DNA from 2 places in the Alteromonas sp. ABV4_515 genome. Region 2 is predicted to be linked to the other one. Evidence: predicted binding sites of a transcription regulator. Region 2 holds the regulator's gene; the other holds the start of a gene.

Region 1 (6,156 bases), on a different contig from region 2:
TCTGAATCACTCAACGTACCCACGGTTAACCTGGGTATGCAGGTAGGGCTAGAAAACGTAGCAGATACCATTCATCGTTTGGGCGTGGAAAGCACATTCCGCGAAGTACCAGCAATGACGTTAGGTGCTATGTCTTTATCACCGTTGGAAACTAACCAGATGTACCAGACCATTTCTAATAATGGCCGGTATATTCCGCTTCATACTGTTACGTCGGTGGTGTCTGCAAACAACCGCTTGGTTTGGCGACATGCAGAGTATTATTCGCAGCGAGTAGACGAGGCGGCCACTTATCTGCTGAATTATGCGCTTTATAAAGTTACCACGGAAGGCACGGCGAAGCGGGTAGGGCAAACGTTCCCCAATATCAATATGGCCGGTAAAACGGGGACTACCGACGATTATCGTGATAGCTGGTTTACCGGCTTCGACCGCAACAATGTGGCCACGGTTTGGGTCGGCAACGATGACAACCAACCGGTTCTACTTACCGGTGCGGGCGGTGCGCTGCCAGTGTTTGTGAACTACCAGAAATCACAGTCTCCGAAATCGTTATCCCGTCGATTCCCGCAAGGGTTGGGGATTGCACATTTCGACAGCAAAACCGGCGCTGTTACCATTGCTGGTTGTCCGGACTCTATGAGTGTGCCAGCGATTTTGGATGTGCTGCCACCACCAAGTCAGGATTGTTATGGTCAGCCAGTAAGGCAAGAACAACAATCGGGTAAGAAAAAGAGTTGGTGGGAGCGGTTATTTGGTGGTTAAGCTAGCAATGGGTAAAGGCCATTGCTCTTCCATAACTGTAAAGACGTAAAGACGTAAAGACGCGGGCATAAAAAAGCCCTGCGGCCAGGATATATCGATTAATTAAAACTAGTACGCGATATATCAGCTGACCCAGGGAAAGGCCCTACGGGAGCGTTGGGATTAGTGAAAGCGGGCTGCGAGGCTTTGCAGTCCGCTGAAAAGTACGGCACTGGCCAGGTATGCAACAACGGGCCCAAGCGCAAGAAGTAATAAACCACCGGAAGTTATCATCGTTACTCTCCATTAACTAAGATTAGAAACTGCGCGCTGGCTGACTTCCCGGCAGTTAATTGTTTAGTCGTATTTGCGTAAGTGATAGTTGAATAGCGATAGTTGTGCCATATCGCTTAAAATTCCACTTGTATTGATTTTAAAGGAATTTTTCTTTCGAAGAGGGCGCAAATAAATAATCTTGAAAGGAAAGAAACCAAAATTTGGTGAAAATAAAAAAGCAAAAGTGGTGAAAATCACCACTTTTGTTATTTGAAAATTGATGTTTGCCCGTAAGCACCACTAGGTTTAGTCGTGAGATTTACCGCGGGTAAAAATTGATACCACGCCCACAATCAACGAGCCCGCAATCAAACCTGCTACTCCATCGATGAGCAACGGAATGATAAAGCCAAGCTGCTCAAAGCCATGACTCATACTTTCTGCAACATGATGCAGGAAAGGGATATTGTGAGTGAGTATACCGCCACCTACCAGAAACATGGCGATGGTTCCCACAAACGCGAGTACTTTCATTAAAATTGGAGCCGAAACCAAAAGCGCGCGCCCGGTAATACGTTGAAAACCATTGTAACCGCCAGTGAGAGACTTTCTGAGCAGGTACAGGCCAACATCGTCCATTTTCACGATACCGGCGACAATGCCATAAACGCCAGCCGTAATACCCACGCTAAGCGCACACAAAACACCTAATTGGGTGACTAAATCGGCACCTTGTACACTGCCGAGTGCGATTACAATGATTTCAGCAGAAAGAATAAAATCGGTACGAATTGCCCCTTTAATTTTATCCTTTTCCATTGCCACAAGGTCGACATCTTCCTGCGCCAGCTTGGCGATTCTCGCTTCCCGTTCGGCCTCGTCCTGCTTATGGAACAAGCTATGAATGACTTTTTCTGCTCCTTCAAAACACAGGTACAAGCCCCCAATAACCAGCAAGATGGTGATAAGTACAGGTATAAATACACTGATCAACATGGCTGCGGGAACCAGGAACACTTTGTTTAGCAATGAGCCTTTCGCGACCGCCCACACCACAGGCAGTTCTCGTTCAGCGCGCACGCCCTGAACCTGGTTCGCATTAAGGGCTAAATCATCACCGAGTACGCCGGCTGTTTTTTGAGCGGCGACCTTAGACATGGCTGAAATGTCATCGAGCAGGGTGGCGATATCGTCAATAAGAGCAAGTAAGTTGGCGGCTGCCATGGATATTTCCTATAAAAATTTCAGCGGGTAGATTAACCACAGTTATGGTTGTGCGCAATATGTGGGCTAGCGGTTCTCGTCGTCTTTTACACCTTTGTTCAGGTGTTTATCGATAAACTTATCGAAGCCGTTGCTTCTATTGGAACAAGCGACACGCCCGCCGGTAAAGGTGGCGATAGTGGCAAGCACATTCGTTGTTGTATCGGAACAATTTACGTTAACCGTAGGTGGAGCGTTCACTTCTTCTTCAAGTTTATCTTTGCGGGGGTCGACAATATCAGGCGATGTCTTCTGCTTTCTATATTCTTTCGATGCCATTTCAGCGTCTCGTTGCCGAGCTTGCGCTTGCTGTTGGCTAAAAAAAGCATCCAGTGCACTTCGTGATGTTAATGAGGTCGCAGGGCGACTTCCCTTTTCTGATACTACTGGGGCCGGTGCAGAAGGTGTGGCCTCCTTCGTTATCGATGTGGGGTTTTGAACCGGCTCCTGACTCACCTTTTCAGCAGGCACGGGCTCAACGGGCTCAATGTCGACTCTCTCGATTTGAGGTAAAGGTTCTTCAACAGGCTGTGTCGCCGGCGGTGACGCAATGGCGGGCTGCGGCAAATTTTCTTCGCTAGTGACTGCCGGTCTCGGTGCTTTGAACACTAATCTTGCGTTAATTGGAGGAGGCAGTTCGGGGGCTGGAATAGTCCTGTTCCTTTCAGCGGTTGCGAGAATCACAATCAGTACAGCGTGTATTACCACAGATGCAACAAATACCCCTCGTCGCTTTTTGCTGTGAGGCGTCTCAATATGTGGCCTCTGAGGCGCAAAGAAAGGGCTTTCCATTATTTCCATACGCATCAAAGACCTGAATAACTGCTTGAAGTTCCGTCATTTACAATACCATTTCCTAACAGTTTTTACCTTCGCACCAAATTGGTGCTATCGGTGTCTAGTGATCACATGTGGTGCAAAAAATTCACATTTTTTATTCATCGATTTGCATAAACATATGATTCTGTTGGATTAAAATTTATGGCATAGGACTTGTCTTAGATTGTGAAAACCCGCTTTAAGCGAACACAAACAACCATTATCTGGGAGCAACACATGAAACTAGTCACAGCTATCATCAAGCCGTTCAAGCTGGATGATGTTCGTGAAGCCATTTCAGAGATCGGAATCGACGGCCTGACCGTTACCGAAGTGAAAGGTTTTGGACGTCAGAAAGGACACACTGAACTGTACCGCGGTGCTGAATATCAAGTGGATTTCTTACCAAAAGTAAAACTGGAAGTTGCAGTTGCAGCTGATCAGGTTGAGCGTCTGGTAGAAGCCATCACCGGTGCAGCGAAAACTGGCAAAATTGGTGACGGTAAAGTATTTGTCTACGACCTTGAACATGCAGTACGTATTCGTACCGGCGAAACTGACGCAGACGCGCTGTAAAAAACAAAAAGAGAAATTGCGGAGAACACAATGGAAATCACATTCGAACTTGGGTATGCATTAGATACCTTCTATTTCCTGATTTGCGGTGCGTTGGTCATGTGGATGGCTGCGGGCTTTGCAATGCTGGAAGCGGGTCTGGTACGAGCGAAAAATACAACTGAAATCCTGACCAAAAACGTCGCGCTTTACGCGATTGCCTGTACCATGTACATGATTTGCGGTTACAGCATCATGTACGGTGGTGGTGACTTCACTTTATTCCTTTCTGGTATTGTTGGTGACGGTGCAACTGGCGTTGCTGAAGATGCAGCCACTTACGCGCCATCTGCTGACTTCTTCTTCCAGGTAGTATTTGTAGCGACTGCTATGTCTATCGTATCTGGTGCGGTTGCTGAGCGTATGAAACTGTGGGCTTTCCTTACTTTTGCGGTTGTGATGACTGGTTTCATCTACCCAATGGAAGGTGCTTGGACTTGGGGTGGCGAAGCCGTATTCGGTATGTACACGCTGGGTGATGAAGGTTTCTCTGACTTTGCAGGTTCTGGTATCGTTCACATGGCTGGTGCTGCTGCTGCGCTTGCTGGCGTACTGGTTCTTGGTGCTCGTAAAGGTAAATACACTGCAGATGGCAAAGTTAACGCTATCCCAGGTGCAAACCTGCCACTGGCAACATTAGGTACATTCATCCTGTGGATGGGCTGGTTCGGTTTCAACGGCGGTTCAGTACTGGCTACTGCTACTGTAGAAAGCGCAAACGCAGTTGCAGTTGTATTCATGAACACTAACGCTGCTGCCGCTGGTGGTGCTATTGCTGCTCTGCTGCTGGCTCGCATCATGTTCGGTAAAGCAGACCTGACTATGGTACTGAACGGTGCGCTGGCTGGTCTGGTTGCTATCACTGCAGAACCTTCTACACCTACTCCGCTGCAAGCGACACTGTTCGGTGCGCTGGGTGGTCTGCTGGTTGTAGTATCTATCCTGTTCCTTGATAAACTGAAAATCGATGATCCTGTGGGCGCTATCTCTGTTCACGGTGTTGTTGGTCTGTTAGGTCTGTTACTGGTTCCTGTTACTAACGATGGTTCTACTTTTGGTGGCCAGCTGTTAGGTGCATTAACCATCTTTGTATGGGTATTCGTTACCAGCCTGATCGTTTGGGTAGTACTCAAAGCAATCATGGGTATTCGAGTATCTGAAGAAGAAGAGTTTGAAGGTGTTGACGTTGCAGAATGTGGCCTGGAAGCTTATCCAGACTTCACTTCTGGTCGTTAATACAGACTCCAGGAGACTTGATCAGGCAATTTAAAATACAACTATAATGTCTGACTCACCAAACTTATAACCCCGCTACCCGCGGGGTTTTTTCTTTCTAATCAAAAAAACTTACTGCATAAATCACTAAATTCGATTGGTCGGTTTTCTGCCCATTGTTGTACTAAAGTAAACGTAAAAGTAAACACCACAACAGTGACACTCTGGAGACCAATGTGAGCAAGAAACCAACTCTTACTACAAGCGCCGGTGCACCGGTCGAATCGAATCAAACAACCCGTACAGCAGGGGCCCGTGGCCCGGCACTGTTAACCGACTATCAGCTTATCGAAAAGCTGGCGCACCAAAATAGGGAGCGTATTCCTGAGCGCACGGTGCACGCCAAAGGCTGGGGTCTGCAAGGCACATTCACCGTGACTCACGACATCAGCAAATATACCTGTGCAAAAGTATTCAACGAGATCGGTAAGAAGACCGAAGTACTAAGCCGTTGGTCCACGGTGGCCGGAGAGTCTGGTGCTGCTGACACCGAGCGTGATGTGCGTGGGTTTAGTTTGAAGTTTTATACTGAAGACGGAAACTGGGATATGGTAGGGAATAATACGCCAGTATTCTTTATCCGCGACGGTTACAAATTCCCTGATTTTATTCGTACACAAAAGCGCCACCCTAAAACCAACTTACGTAGTCCCGAAGCCATGTTCGATTTCTGGGCGGCGCAGCCAGAGTGTGTGCATCAGGTAACCATTTTGATGTCTGACCGGGGTATCCCTAAAAACCCCATGTATATGAATGGTTATGGTTCTCATACCTTCAGCATGTGGAACGCAGAGGGCGAACGTTTTTGGGTGAAGTTCCACTTTAAAACACAGCAGGGCCACGAGCACTATACCAATGAAGAATCTGAAAAGCTGATTGGTAAAACCCGTGAGTCGTATCAGGAAGATCTGATCAATGCGGTGGAAGAAGGTAAGTATCCAAAATGGACGCTTTATATTCAGGTAATGCCAGAAGAAGAAGCGGGCAACCAGGCTTACAATCCTTTTGATTTAACCAAAGTGTGGCCACATAAAGACTTCCCGTTAATCGAAGTGGGTGAGTTGGAAATGCACACGGTGCCTGAGAACTATTTCCAGATGATTGAAAACGCGGCTTATAGCCCGTCTAATGTGGTACCTGGTATTGGTTTTAGCCCGGATAAAA
Region 2 (6,156 bases):
TTTTCCAAGAATACGCTCACGGATGAGTTCTGCGAGCTGGTGAATACTGAGTGAGTCGGTATCAATATTTAAATCGGCACGCTCAGCAATGGGAGCCAGCAGCTCTTTTTCTGTTTGAATGGCATCCGACAACGATTTATTCAAACGTGCCAACGGGTGCAAACGACGGGTTTCACTGAAGCGTTTCAGCAGCATGTCATCGCCCGCATCGATATACACAATGGTCACGGTCCAGGATTCTGGCAAGTAGTCGAGAATTTCTACCAGTTCGGCAGGATCTTTAGGCAGGTTACGAACATCAATGCTCACTGCAACCTGCTCGTACTCGTCGGCGACGGTATGGGTGAGTGCAGGGAGTAGATTAACCGGGATGTTATCTACGCAATAGTAACCGAGGTCTTCCAGCGCCCGTAATGCGACGGATTTCCCTGAACCGGAACGACCACTGATGATAATGAGCTTCACGTTTTTCTCCTGAAATACCGTGTTAACGCAGGCGTTTACAATAACTTACTGTAATGCGCGAATAATATCATCACTTGTATCAGCTTTTCGGATACTTTTTATTGTCTCTTTATCGCTAAGCTTGCCAGCAACCATGGCGAGCGTTTGCAGGTGACCGTCAGTTTGTTCCTGCGGTACCAGAAGGGTGAAGAAAATATCGACGGGTTTATTGTCTATGGCATCGAAATTAATGGCTGGCGTAGTGGTTACGACAATGGCAATCACTTTTTCGAGACCGGCAAGGCGACCATGAGGAAGCGCTATACCATTACCAATCCCTGTGCTGCCCATGCGTTCACGTGCCATCAAGGCACTTAACACCGTGGCTTCATCGATATCTGCGTTGTTTTTAGCGGCAATCCCACTGATGATTTCGAGGATGCGCTTTTTACTATTGCACTGGACCGCACATTCAGTGCGATCCAGGCTAACTATGGCTTGTATATCCATGAATTCAATTAATGCTTTTTAAGCTTTTCCTTGTGTTTCAGAACCTGCCGGTCGAGCTTATCTACCATACTGTCGATAGCTGCGTACATGTCTTGATTTTCGGAAGAGGCAAAGACCTCTGCGCCACTGAGGAAAACCGTTGCTTCTGCTTTCTGATTAAGTTTTTCGACATTCAAAATTACGTGCACATTCGATATGTGGTCGAAGTGACGTTCTAGTTTACTGAATTTCGTATCGACATAGGTACGCAAAGAATCTGTGATCTCAACATGATGACCAGTAAGGTTTATTTGCATATTTCGTCTTCCTTATTTTGAGCAGCCCATTAAATGAGGCTTTTGCGTTGGTTAGACGGCGGGATCGATAGGGACTCCCGGTACTTTGCTATTGTTCGCCGGGCAACCATGATGCCTTGATCGGCCAACAACGAAGCAATCTTGCTGTCGCTCAGCGGTTTGCTTGGCTTTTCAGCAGCAACCAGCTTTTTAATCAGTGCGCGAATCGCTGTGGATGAACACTCACCACCGGATTCTGTGGCCACGTGGCTTGAGAAGAAGTACTTCAACTCAAAAATGCCTCGAGGCGTATGCATGTACTTCTGGGTGGTAACCCGGGAAATGGTTGATTCATGCATATCTACCATTTCTGCGACATCGTTCAGCACCATTGGTTTCATCATTTCAGGGCCATGCTCAAAAAAGCCCATTTGTTGCTGAACAATGCAATTCGCTACTTTAAGCAGGGTGTCATTACGGCTTTCAAGGCTCTTGATAAACCATTTCGCTTCCTGCATATGAGAGCGAATAAATTGTGAATCGCTGCTGTTGCGGGCCTTACGGCTCATAGCGGCGTATTGTTGGTTAACACTTAACTTCGGCAGGCTGTCTGGATTGAGTTCTACTACCCAACGGCCGTTTTTCTTCGCCACAGAAACGTCTGGAATAACGTATTCTGGTTCCTTAGTGATAAGTGCACTACCCGGACGCGGATTCAGCGTTTGCAGTAGACGCATAGCTTCACGAAGCTGGTCTTCTTTCAGGCGCGTTTTTCGCATCAGCGTTCGGTAATCTTTGCTGCCAAGTAAATCGGCGTGTTCTCTTAACAGCAATCTGGCTTCTTCCAGCCAAGGGGTATCGGGGGCGTATTGCGTTAATTGCACCAGTAAACACTCTTGTGGTGTACGCGAGCCAGAACCGATTGGGTCGAACAACTGGATGCGCTTGAGTACGCATTCCACTTCATCTTCTTCTACCGGTTCTTCCATGTCTTCACTGTTCACGCTTTGCAGAATGTCTTCCACGGTAACAGTGAGGTAACCCGATTCATCAATCGAGTCGATGATGGCCAGCGCGATAGCGCGATCGATGTCTGAGAACGGCGTTAAGCGCATCTGCCAAAGCAGATGGTCTTGAATATTTTCGGTGGTTTCACCTTGGAAGATTTGCTCGTCATCACCGCCGGCAGGGCCGGGGGCAGGCGCAGAAGACGCAGAAATGTATTCGTCCCAGGTGCTGTCGAGAGGGAGTTCATCGGGCAGGTCATTTTTTTCCAGCGCTTCGCCGGTGTCCATGCTTTCCGAGGCTGACGCAGATTCAGGCATGCTGTCGTCGTTATCGAGATTATTCTTCTCAACAACATCGTTGTCTGAACTGTCGTCCACTTCCAGTAGCGGATTAGAATCCAGTGCTTCCTGAATTTCCTGTTGTAAATCCAGCGTCGACAATTGCAATAGTTTGATCGCCTGCTGAAGTTGCGGCGTCATTGTCAGTTGTTGACTAAATTTTAGCTGTAAAGATGGTTTCATCTACGTCTTATATTAACTCTGAAAAAAGTATCTGGCTAAAGCGGCGATTTATTATTCTTAAATTGCGGTTTGTTATGCCCGATAACTTAACTATAGCCTGAATTGCTCACCTAGGTATACATCTCGAACTTTTTGATTACTTAATACCTGTTCTGCGGTGCCCTGAGCAATCAGTTCTCCATGACTGACGATATAGGCTTCTTCACAAACATCAAGGGTTTCCCTTACGTTGTGATCGGTAATCAGGATGCCTATACCTCTGTCTCTTAAATGTTGAATGATCTTCTTTATATCATTAACCGAAATTGGATCAACTCCGGCAAAGGGTTCATCAAGCAAAATAAATTGCGGATTAGCTGCTAAGGCTCTGGCAATCTCAACCCGGCGGCGTTCACCACCCGACAAACTCATACCTGTACTATTACGTATATGGTTAATATTAAATTCATCAAGTAGCGCGTCGGCTTCTTCTTCACGCTGATGGCTTTTTAGATCCTTACGGGTTTGCAAAATAGCCATGATATTTTCATGTACCGTGAGCTTTCTGAATATCGATGCTTCCTGCGGCAGATAGCCAATGCCGCGACGTGCACGCTCGTGCATCGGTTCATGCGTTAGCTCATTGTCGTCGATATTAATTTTGCCTTTATCCAGCGGCACCAACCCCACAATCATGTAGAACGTGGTGGTTTTTCCAGCACCATTAGGGCCCAACAAACCCACAATTTGGCCGGTAGACACAGAAAGGCTTACATCGCGCACAACCTGACGAGATTTGTACGACTTAGCCAAATGGCTCGCGGTTAAGGTGGCCATTACTGATTGTCACCTTCGTTGTCATCGCTTTTCTTTTCGTCTTCAGACAGCCCTTTTACAGTTTCTGGCTGAAATACCGTGGTAACACGACCACTGCTTGAGCTGTCACCGCCCGTGGCAAGAAGCTGCTCTTTGCCCATGTCATAACGAATGCTATCGCCTTGAACCATGCTGCTATCTTGCTGAATTTGTGCCTGACCTTGCAGGGAAATGAGCTTTTTGGCAACTTCGTAACGAATTTCATTGGCGCTGGCTTTTACCTGTGCACCATCGTCCATGGTTTGTGAATAGCTGGCCGGTTCGCCATAGGCCACAAACACTTCTTTGCCGTCACCATCGCTGGCAATAACCTGAACTTCATCGGCGGTGATCACCAACGAACCCTGGGTAATCTTCACGTCTTCTTTAAAGGTAGATGTTTTCTTCTTGCCGTCAATGAACTGCGACTTCGCATCAACTTTAATTGGCTTGTCGAAATCTGTGTTGTCGGCCAAGGCTACTGTGGGCATTACAGCAACAGAGATCGTTGTTATCAGGCTAGCTGCCAGGGGAATAAATCGTTTGAACATGATCTATCAACTCATATTGTTGGGTACGCAGGTTTGCATTAAAACCATTGCTTTTGATGATGGTCTGAACACCGCGGATATCAACAGGTTGATCGGATGTCATCGTTTTATCATCCAGATTAACCTTAATGAAATCAGTTGTAATGGTCTGAACGAACTCGTCAGGATTCAGACTCTTAATCAGCACATTATCTTCTAACTGAATGAGATCGTCATTATATAATGTGCCTTTATCTGCGGTTACCTGCCAGGGAGCTTCATTTTCCGCAGCATAGACAGTGTATTTGGGTTGACTGAATAACACAAAGCCAAGCTGGTCGTAATGTTCCATTGAAGCGGCGTACACTTCGTGATTCACCTTACCTTCATCGTTGTACAAGGTGGTGGTGAGGTTTTTGGCCTTATAAGCCGGGCGTAACGCACTATCACTCATCGACTGAGCGGGTTTTTCATCTTCGGCCATCCACACGGGCATGTACATCAACAATGCCATCACAAACAGTGCGGAAATACTGAGGCCTAATCGATTCATATACTGGCACCGTGAATCATATCCAGCGTACCCACCGCTTGCATAATCACATCACACACTTCACGCACAGCGCCGTATCCACCAGGCTTCGTGGTGATCCAGTTTGCTTCACGGGTAACCGCGGGGTGGGCATCTTTAACGGCAATTTTCGTTTCTGCGTACTTGTACATGCCTAAATCTGGCATGTCGTCGCCAATGGCCGCAACTTGTTCGGGGCTCAGACCAAGCTTCTGGCATAAATCGGCCATGGCATCGGCTTTGTTTTCCTGGCCTTGAATGATGTGTTTAACGTTCAGCGCTGTCATGCGGTTTTTCACAATGGCTGAGTCGCGACCGGTAATCACTGCCACTTCAATGCCGCTGTTAATCAGCGCCTTAATGCCATAACCGTCGCGGGTGTGAAAGGCTTTCAACTCTTCTCCGTCGTTGCCGAGATAAATACGGCCGTCAGAAAATACGCCGTCTATGTCGCAAACCAACAGTTTGAGATTCTTCAGCTTTTCAAATCGCTCTTCACTGATAACGCCGTAAAAGGTGACTTCATGTCCCATTAGAGCACTCCTGCTTTCAATAGCATATGCATGTTGAATGCGCCGACAGGTTGCCTGTTCTCGTCGACAACCATAAGCGCGTTAATTTTGAACTCTTCCATCAGGTTCAACGCTTCCACTGCCAGCGTTTCGGCGCGGGTTGTTTTGCCGCCACGCGTCATCACCTGAGCTACTGGCGTAGCATGAATATCGGTTTTCGCATCCAGAATGCGGCGCAGATCGCCGTCAGTAAAAATACCTGCGAGCTTGTTGTGTTCGTCAGTGATACCCGTCATGCCCAGCCCTTTAGAAGAGATTTCAAGCAGCGCTTCAGAAATGGTGGCAGCCGATGTGACCAAGGGCAGTTCATTACCCGTCATCATAATATCACGGACTTTTAATAACAGTTTACGGCCAAGGCTACCGCCCGGGTGCGACAATGCGAAATCGTCTGACGTGAATCCTTTGGCATCCAGTAACGCAATGGCGAGTGCATCGCCCATCACCAATGTGGCGGTGGTACTGGATGTTGGTGCTAGGCCTAATGAACAGGCTTCTCTTTCCACGCTGATGTCTAATACCACATCGGCATGTTGCCCTAATGAACTGTGGGCGCTGTTCGTCATGGCAATAACAGGCACGTTCAGCCGCTTCACTACCGGCAACAAGTTAACCAGTTCGCCGGATTCGCCTGAATTGGAAATAGCCAACAGCACGTCAGACTCACTAAGCATACCCAGGTCACCGTGATTCGCTTCACCAGGGTGCATAAAGAACGCCGGTGTACCGGTGCTGGCTAGGGTGGCTGCAATTTTGCGGCCTACATGACCGGACTTACCCATGCCACTTACCACCACTTTTCCTGTGCAGCTTGCGAGCATTGCGCAAGCGGCTTCAAAGGTGGCATCCAAACGCTCGGTAAGGGCGGAGATCGCCTGAATCTCAATATCG

What was found. The regulator sigma-54, encoded in region 2, starts transcription at its own class of promoters, with help from an activator protein. The targets are predictions, from matches to a motif close to GTTGGCACGNNNNTNGNNT.
Region 1: a site for sigma-54 is predicted at 3,264-3,282, ahead of glnK (P-II family nitrogen regulator). Genes of this name have one in related genera too.

What each region holds. Positions count from the first base shown of each region.
Region 1 is NZ_JBSWWZ010000001.1:378,779-384,934, reverse strand. Features, by position in the region: gene mrcB (penicillin-binding protein 1B) at 1-765, shown strand, start outside; gene ACXAGX_RS01655 (DUF808 domain-containing protein) at 1,327-2,244, opposite strand; gene ACXAGX_RS01650 (hypothetical protein) at 2,311-2,892, opposite strand; gene glnK (P-II family nitrogen regulator) at 3,340-3,678, shown strand; gene ACXAGX_RS01640 (ammonium transporter) at 3,709-4,953, shown strand; gene ACXAGX_RS01635 (catalase) at 5,169-6,156, shown strand, end outside.
Region 2 is NZ_JBSWWZ010000007.1:255,532-261,687, forward strand. Features, by position in the region: gene rapZ (RNase adapter RapZ) at 1-465, opposite strand, end outside; gene ptsN (PTS IIA-like nitrogen regulatory protein PtsN) at 511-954, opposite strand; gene hpf (ribosome hibernation promoting factor) at 963-1,250, opposite strand; gene ACXAGX_RS17535 (RNA polymerase factor sigma-54) at 1,280-2,758, opposite strand; gene lptB (LPS export ABC transporter ATP-binding protein) at 2,849-3,574, opposite strand; gene lptA (lipopolysaccharide transport periplasmic protein LptA) at 3,574-4,143, opposite strand; gene lptC (LPS export ABC transporter periplasmic protein LptC) at 4,112-4,675, opposite strand; gene kdsC (3-deoxy-manno-octulosonate-8-phosphatase KdsC) at 4,672-5,226, opposite strand; gene ACXAGX_RS17560 (KpsF/GutQ family sugar-phosphate isomerase) at 5,226-6,156, opposite strand, start outside.